2 regions of the Mangrovibacter sp. MFB070 genome follow, and region 2 is predicted to be linked to the other one. Evidence: predicted binding sites of a transcription regulator. Region 2 holds the regulator's gene; the other holds the start of a gene.
What was found. Region 2 encodes CRP, which controls carbon source genes, mostly activating them, when cyclic AMP is high. Its sites were predicted from a motif close to ATGTGANNNNNNTCACAT; they were not measured.
Positions count from the first base shown of each region.

Region 1: the regulator CRP is predicted to act here: its motif matches at 1,512-1,529, upstream of DT73_RS08120 (6-phosphofructokinase).

Region 1 is NZ_JJMI01000019.1:332,313-336,505, reverse strand. It holds gene DT73_RS08125 (sugar-binding transcriptional regulator) at 121-1,062, shown strand; gene DT73_RS08120 (6-phosphofructokinase) at 1,660-2,640, shown strand; gene DT73_RS08115 (PTS sugar transporter subunit IIB) at 2,652-2,966, shown strand; gene DT73_RS08110 (PTS sugar transporter subunit IIC) at 2,959-4,193, shown strand, end outside.
Region 2 is NZ_JJMI01000028.1:16,937-21,129, reverse strand. It holds gene DT73_RS15505 (aspartate aminotransferase family protein) at 1-306, shown strand, start outside; gene pstS (phosphate ABC transporter substrate-binding protein PstS) at 426-1,463, opposite strand; gene crp (cAMP-activated global transcriptional regulator CRP) at 1,674-2,306, opposite strand; gene DT73_RS15490 (OsmC family protein) at 2,604-3,008, shown strand; gene DT73_RS15485 (phosphoribulokinase) at 3,061-3,936, opposite strand; gene DT73_RS15480 (YheU family protein) at 4,037-4,193, opposite strand, start outside.

The DNA of each region.
Region 1 (4,193 bases), on a different contig from region 2:
ATGACCAATAATGTGCATCTAATTATGGCAAGAGTACTTGCCTCGCTATGATCTTCCCGCCAGAATGCGGGTATTGCCGGGGGTAAAATGCCCGCAGGCGCAGGAATAAGGCAGGGAAACGTGAGCAAAGAAGATGATGCCAGGCTGGACCAAAAAGTGCGTGCGGCGTGGATGTACTACATTGCCGGGCAGAATCAGAGTGAAATAGCTACCCTGTTAGGGACTTCAAGGCCGGTCGTCCAGCGCCTGATAGCTGCGGCGAAAGAAGAGGGTATTGTTTCCATTGGTCTGCACCATCCGGTGGCGAACTGCCTTGATTATGCGCAGTTGTTGCAGGAAAAGTACCAGTTGCATGAATGCAATATTGTGCCGGTCTACAGCGAAGACAGCCTTCTCGATAGCGTGGCATTTGGCTGTTACCAGGTGATGTCCCGTTTTCTGCGGGCCGATACACCGAAGATCATTGGTATTGGCTCGGGGTTTACCCTGAAAAAAACCATTCAGCGCATTGATTTTAATTGTAAGAACGCCCGCTGTGTTGCGTTGATTAGTGCCATGGATGAAAACGGCCAGTGTAATTATTACGACGATGTGCCCTTGCTGCTGGCGCGTAAACTGGAAGCCAAATATTCTCAGTGGCCGGCACCGCGCTATGCACAAACCAATGATGAACACGCAATGTGGTGCTCAAGCCGCTTGTTTAATAACGTGAGCGAGTTAGCCAACCTGTCGGACGTTATTTTTGTTGGCGTGGGGCCTTTAGGTGAGCAAAGCCCAATTTATAAAGACGGGTTTATTAACCGGGCGCAACTGGATGAACTAACAACACTGGGCTCTGTAGGTGAGATCCTGGGGCGGTTTATTGATGCTGATGGCAATGTTGTTAACAGTGAAATCAACCAGCTGATAACCAGTTATGATATTCGCAACAATCCCTGCCCACGTATTGGTGTGGCCTGTGGCGATTACAAACGCCCGGCGATTTTAGCCGCGCTGAAAGGGGGCTGGGTTAACGGCCTGGTTACCGATGAGCATACAGCTCGCTGGTTATTAACGCGCTGAGCGCATTGCTTGCATCACCTTTTTGGTGTGGCCTGGTTGGTGTTTATGGTGCCTGTTTTCGCTATTACATCTGGCAATTTCCGTGCGTGGTTATCCCGGTAAAAATAAACAGGTGCCTTATTGGCACCTTAGATTGATGAAAAAGAAGGGAAAAGCGTGGTTATCCCTTCTTTTTAGTTAGCAGCCGAAAATCAATGAATTGATTTTCCTGGTTTTTTATTAGGTGACATCCTTTCTTTCTGTACGGACATGAGGTTTGTCATCAGACTCAGGTGCCTTATTGGCACCTCCTGAGCGCAAAAAATGAGGTAGTGTTCACAAAATTGCCATCGCATCTTCTGGCTATTACTCACAGCCCTCATTGTTCAATTCAGTTTTTCTATTTATTTAATAACTCACTGTATTTAAAAAATAAAAACATTTGATTCCCGCTATTTGTTAAATTTTAAATGTGATTCAATTCACAAAAAACTATTAACAAACAGGGGTGTCAATGTTCTGTATGGATTCATTTATCCAGTTTTTGAGATCTTCGTTGCAAATACAGGGCTTGCAGCCAGGGAAAAATGTGGGTGTCGCAAGCAATAAGGGCAAATGATGAAAATCGGTATTGTCGTAAGTGGCGGAGATGTTTCAGGGATAAATAATTTTATTTTCCAGATAGCCAGGCTGGCGCAGGCTGATATTACGCTATTTAATGGCGGGATCCCTGGCTTACTGGAGAAAAAACACCATGAGATTGCATGGCGTGAATTGGTGGACTTCTCTATCTCTGCAATGCCGGTAATCACATCCGGGAGGACGTCGAAAAAATTAATGCGTTCAGAGTACAGCGAAATCAGTAAAAAACTTAAATCACTCCATATTGATATATTAATCATGGCAGGTGGCGATGGTTCTTTACAATTTCTGAATACCCTCAGCGAATTTGGTGTTAATTGTTTTGGTGTGGGTATGACGATTGATAATGATGTATTCGGCAGTGATTACACTATCGGTTTCTCAACGGCCTGTGAACAAATTCGCCAGGAAGTATCCAAATTACGTAATACCGGCAGGGCATTGCCCGGGCGAGTATTTATGATTGAAGTTCTTGGTGGGTACTGTGGCGAGCTGACTTTGCAGGCGGCTATCAAGAGTAATGCCGATATTGCGTTAATCCCTGAAAGGCAGTTGCCAGTGGCTGAGCTGGTATCAAAAATTCAGCACAAGCTTGCGGAACAAAACAGCGTCGTAATCCTTTGCTCAGAAGGCTACACGAAAGAGTACTCGCCAGGGTTTCAGGGGGCGATAGACACCATGATAAAACAACTGGAGCCACAAATAGGTGTGCGTATCCGTAAGACCATTTTGGGTTTTGGCTTACGCAGTGGCGACCCAAGTTGCGAGGAAATTTATCAGGGAACGATTATGGCCAGTGAGATTGTTCGTTGCATTCAGTCTGGAATGCGTAATAAAGCCATTGTTATTAATTCGAGTAATAAACCTATTCCCATTGATTTAATTAGTATGCAAAAACGCCTGGTCGATACTGAAGGGCATCATTATAAACTTGCAAGGCAGCTCAATATCCTTTGAGGAGACCCTACATGTTAAAAGTACTTTGCGTATGTGGCTGCGGCCTCGGCTCAAGCTTTGCCATTGAAATGACCGCGAAAGCTGTTCTTAAAAAACTGGAGATTCCTGCACAAATTGAACACACCACTGTTTCTGAAGCGGGGGCATTTAAATCCGATATTATTTTAACCTCCAAAACATTTGCAGATATTTTAACAGCCGATGCCAGTGAAGAAGAGGCAAGGCGCGTTATCATTCTGAATAAATTAACTGATAAAGAGGAGATAGAAACAAAAATAGTTGCCTTTATGAAAGCGCAAAATTTAATGGTGGTTGATCATGAATAGTATTATTTCATTTATTGTAAAAGATTTACTCGGCCAGGCATCTATCCTGGTGGCATTTATTGCCATGCTCGGGTTGATTCTGCAAAAAAAATCGCCAGGGAAAATAGCAGAAGGCACATTTAAAACGCTGCTGGGCTTTCTGATAATGATGGCAGGCATTAACATTATTGTCGCCACTTTGACTTTCCTTAACGATATTTTTACCCATGGCTTCGGCATGAAAGGGTATATCACCGACGTGGCAGCGATAGCCGGGCTGGCAAACCGTGAGCTGGGCTCCGAAGTGGCGTTAACGCTGATGGTGATCTTTGCCGTCAATATCCTGGTGGCGCGCCTTTCACCCTTTAAATACATCTTCCTGACCGGGCAGGCACTGCTCTGGATGGCAACTATCGGCACTGTTATTGGCTATAAAGCTGGCCTGACAGGTTTACCCCTTATCCTTACTGGTGGTGTTTTTGGTGGGGTTATGGCGGTGTTGATGCCAGCGCTGGCACAACCTGTGGTACGGCGAATTACCGGTTCAGATGACGTCGCGCTGGGGCATTTTTGTACCATTGGCTACCTGGTTCAGGCTGCGGTGGCAAAAGTTGTCGGCAAAGGCTCCCGCTCAACTGAAGACCTGGTGCTGCCGGATAATTTCAAGTTCCTGCAAGATACCTATTTGTCTATGGCGGTGGTGATGGTGCCCATGTACCTGATCCCGGCGCTGGCGGCTGGGCCTGCTTATATTGCCCAGTTTTCTGGCGGTATGAACTACCTGATGTACGCGTTTATGCAATCTATCCAGTTTGTTGCCGGTGTTTTTGTTCTCTATAGCGGTGTGCGTTTACTGCTTAATGAACTGGTGCCTGCATTCCGTGGAATTGCCATGCGTATTGTGCCAGACGCCAAACCCGCTCTGGATTGCCCGGTTCTCTTTCCCTATGCCCCCAATGCAGTGATAGTCGGCTTTCTGGCAACAACAGTGGGTTCTATTATCGGCATGCTGGTCTTCCCGATGTTCGGGATGGCAATGATTCTACCCGGGTTATTAACGAACTTTTTTGCAGGTGGCACCGCTGGCGTTTTTGGCAATGCGCTGGGAGGGCGACGTGGAGCAATGATTGGTGGTGTTGTCCATGGCCTGTTTATTACTTTCCTGCCGTCAGTTTTGGTGCCGATGCTGGAAAGTTACGGTTTTAATGGCGTCACGTTCAGTGACTCAGATGTGATCAGTTCTGGCCT
Region 2 (4,193 bases):
GTTCTGGATGGTGTTATGGCGAAACGCGAGTTGTTCGTAAAACACCTGAAGCAGATTAATGAACAGTACGCTGTTTTCAGTGATATCCGGGGAATGGGGTTACTGATTGGTGCCGAATTGAGTGCCGCATACAAAGGGCGGGCGCGTGATGTACTGAATGCGGCCGCAGCGAATGGTTTGATGATCCTCAATGCCGGGCCGGATGTAGTCCGTCTGGCTCCGTCTTTGGTTATTGATTATAAAGATATTGAAGAGGGTATGGCTCGTTTTGCCGATGCAATAAAAGCGGTGGTTAAAGGGCTGTAACTGCACTCATGCACTCTCTGTATGCACTTAACTGATGGTGCCGGGGTTCAAGGACAGCAATAAAAAGCCGGGTAACCCCGGCTTTTTACTTTTGAAGCAGAGTGTTCCATTCATCAAGATTAGTACAGGGCTTTACCTGAACTGTCTTTTACATTGGCTTTCCATGCAGCACGAATCTGTTCAGTAACGCTTGCAGGCAGTGGAGCGTAATCCAGGTTACCAGCGATAGCGTTGCCATTTTTGTAAGCCCAGTCAAAGAACTTCAGCACTTCGGCACCTTTCTCTGCATTTTCCTGCTTTTTGTAGACCAGGATAAAAGTAGTAGAAGAGATTGGCCATGCATCTGCACCTTTCTGATAAGTCAGGTCCTGAGCAAAGGTTTTACTCCAGTCGGCTTCTTTTGCGCTGTTACTGAAGCTTTTTTGGGTCGGCTCGATTGCTTTACCGTCAGCATCAAACAACTTAGTCCAGGTCAGGTTGTTCTGTTTTGCGTAGGCATATTCAACATAACCAATAGAACCCGGCAGACGCTGTACGAATGCAGCCACGCCATCGTTCCCTTTGCCGCCCAGGCCAGTTGGCCATTTAACGGTGGTGCCTTTACCAACCTGGCTTGCCCAGTCCGGGCTTACTTTGGACAGGTAGCTGGTGAAGACGAAAGAGGTGCCTGAACCGTCTGCACGGCGAACCACATTGATGTTGGTATCCGGCAATTTGGCATTCGGGTTCAGCTTAGTGATTGCCGGGTCATTCCATTTCTTGATTTTACCCAGGTAGATATCACCCAGTGTTTTGCCATCCAGAGTCAGTTCACCTGATTTAATACCCGGGATATTAACGGCCAGAACCACGCCACCAATCACGGTCGGGAACTGGAACAAGCCATTTTTTTCCAGATCAGCATCGCTCATTGGCGCATCAGATGCACCAAAATCGACGGTTTTTGCAATGATTTGTTTGATACCACCTGAAGAACCAATTCCCTGGTAGTTTACCTGAGAACCTGTTTTCTGCTGATATTCTGCAGCCCATTTTGCATAAACCGGCGCTGGGAACGTACCACCGGCACCTGTCAGGTTAGTGGCTGCAAATGCAGTTGTGGTGGACAGAGTCAGAGCGGCGATTACAAGACGGGCTGAAGAGCTAAGCATTGCCATAATTTCTCCCGGAAAAGGTTAGATCAAAAATAATTTTTTAATCGCTGTGTTTTCAGTACCCGGGAAGAATAAGGCGAATTTGTGACAGTTTTGTGTCATTCGTGAACAATTTTCAGAATTTGTTCGGTAAAGCCGAAGGGATATTGGGTTGAGCAAAACAAAAAGGCACGCTCTGGAGCGTGCCTCAATGTGTGATGAAATACAGTAAAATTAACGAGTACCGTATACCACAATGGTTTTACCGTGAGCGGAAATCAGGTTTTGATCTTCCAGCATTTTTAAAATACGGCCCACAGTTTCACGGGAACAGCCAACAATTTGGCCAATTTCCTGACGGGTAATTTTGATTTGCATGCCATCCGGGTGGGTCATTGCATCAGGTTGTTTCGCCAGGTTAAGCAAAGTCTGTGCAATTCGGCCGGTTACATCAAGGAATGCCAGGTTCCCTACTTTTTCAGAAGTGACCTGTAAACGACGTGCCATCTGGGATGAAAGGCGCATCAGAATGTCCGGGTTTACCTGGATCAACTGGCGAAATTTTTTGTATGAAATTTCGGCTACTTCACAGGCTGTTTTTGCACGAACCCAGGCGCTACGCTCCTGGCCTTCTTCAAACAGCCCCAGTTCGCCAATAAAATCGCCTTGATTAAGATAAGAAAGGATCATCTCCTTGCCTTCTTCATCCTTGATAAGCACGGCCACAGAGCCTTTTACGATGTAATACAGCGTTTCTGCTTTCTCGCCCTGATGGATCAGGGTGCTCTTGGATGGATACTTATGAATGTGGCAATGTGACAAGAACCATTCGAGAGTCGGGTCTGTTTGGGGTTTGCCAAGCACCATGCGCGGTTATCCTCTATTATAAACTTGCTCAAAGACAGGGTAGGGCCCTGTTGGCGTTACAACATTAAATCGCCCCATTCCTGAAGCGAGCCATGAGTCGTTTGGTCTGTAATCGCTTTTTCCTCTGTAACAGGTATGACGTCACTGTCAGTCTGTTACATCTTGTTTGTTTTAGCACAGGTTTCCTGAAGTGTCTTCTATTGTCTCGTTTCAGCATGACCTGTGTCGCCTTCCATTGCCTGTTTTGTTAATGCCGCGTAATCTGTTGCGATAACACTTTAGTTGGGAGTAATGAGTATGCAGGCGCGAGTTAAATGGGTTGAAGGTTTAACATTTTTGGGTGAATCCGCCTCAGGCCACCAGGTCCTGATGGATGGTAACTCCGGTGATAAAGCGCCAAGTCCAATGGAAATGGTGCTAATGGCTGCCGGTGGATGCAGTGCCATTGATGTTGTCTCTATTTTACAAAAAGGCCGCCATAATGTGACTGATTGTGAGGTCAAACTGACATCTGAACGCCGGGAAGAAGCGCCGCGTTTGTTTACCACTATCAATTTGCACTTCATCGTTACAGGGAAAGATCTGAAAGATAATGCCGTGGCTCGCGCGGTGGATTTGTCTGCGGAAAAATATTGCTCTGTTGCGTTAATGCTTGGCAAAGCAGCCACCATCACGCACTCATGGGAAGTGGTTGAAGGCTAAGTTTTCATGGCGGGGGCTGTACTTTGCAGCGCCCGCCCGTTCTGTGCCTGTATCAGGCCCCCGCGATTTTTTTCCCTTCAGCCAGGCGTTTGACCAGTGGCGTCATGATTAACTCCATCGCCAGGCCCATCTTCCCACCCGGGACAACTAGTGTATTGATATGAGAAATAAATGACCCTTGCAGCATTGCCAAAAGCCATGGGAAATCGATATCTTCCAGCCCGCGGAAATGAATAACGACAAAACTTTCATCCAGAGAAGGAATCGCTTTGGCTGCAAAGGGGTTGGACGTATCCACGGTAGGCACTCGCTGGAAGTTAAGGTGAGTACGTGAAAACTGGGGTGTAATGTAATTGATGTAATCTTCCATTGAGCGCACCACTGAATCCATCACGGCTTCCCGGGAATGGCCGCGTTCACTGGTGTCCCTTACCAGCTTTTGAATCCACTCGAGGTTAACGATAGGTACCACGCCGACCAGGAGATCAACGTGTTGAGCGACATCACACTCCTGAGTTACCACGCCGCCGTGCAGCCCTTCATAAAACAATACATCTGTGGGTTCAGGCAGCGGTTGCCAGGGGGTAAAGGTACCAGGCACCTGATTCCAGGGAACGGCTTCATCGTAAGTGTGCAGATATTTGCGAGACTGGCCGTTACCCTGCTCGCCGTATTGCCTGAATGTGCGCTCCAGCAAGGCAAAGTCGTTGGCATCTGGCCCGAAATAACTGATATGGCGGCCAAGGTCGCGGGCTTTACGTATTGCCATATCCATTTCCGGGCGGGTATAGCGGTGAAAGCTGTCACCTTCAACTTCGGCAGCCCGCAGATTAAGCTGATTAAATATTTTACGAAAGGCAATGCTGGTTGTCGTGGTACCGGCTCCACTGGAACCGGTAACCGCAATAACAGGGTGCTTGGCTGACATAAACAACCACTCCATCAGTAAGAGGCAATGTGAAACGCACAGTACTGCAGGTTAAAGCAGTATAGTGGTGGATGCCAATACTGTGTGTGACGCCTGTGAATCAGCCCTTAAATTGGGTGCGGGGCATGATATTCACCGTTTCATGCAATTCAGACCAGACCAGAACAGCATCACCCTGTTTCAGTTGCCGTTTTACATCCGCCACTTTTTGAGCAAGTGAGCGCTCCTGCGCGCCATAATCGGTACCTTCACGTAAT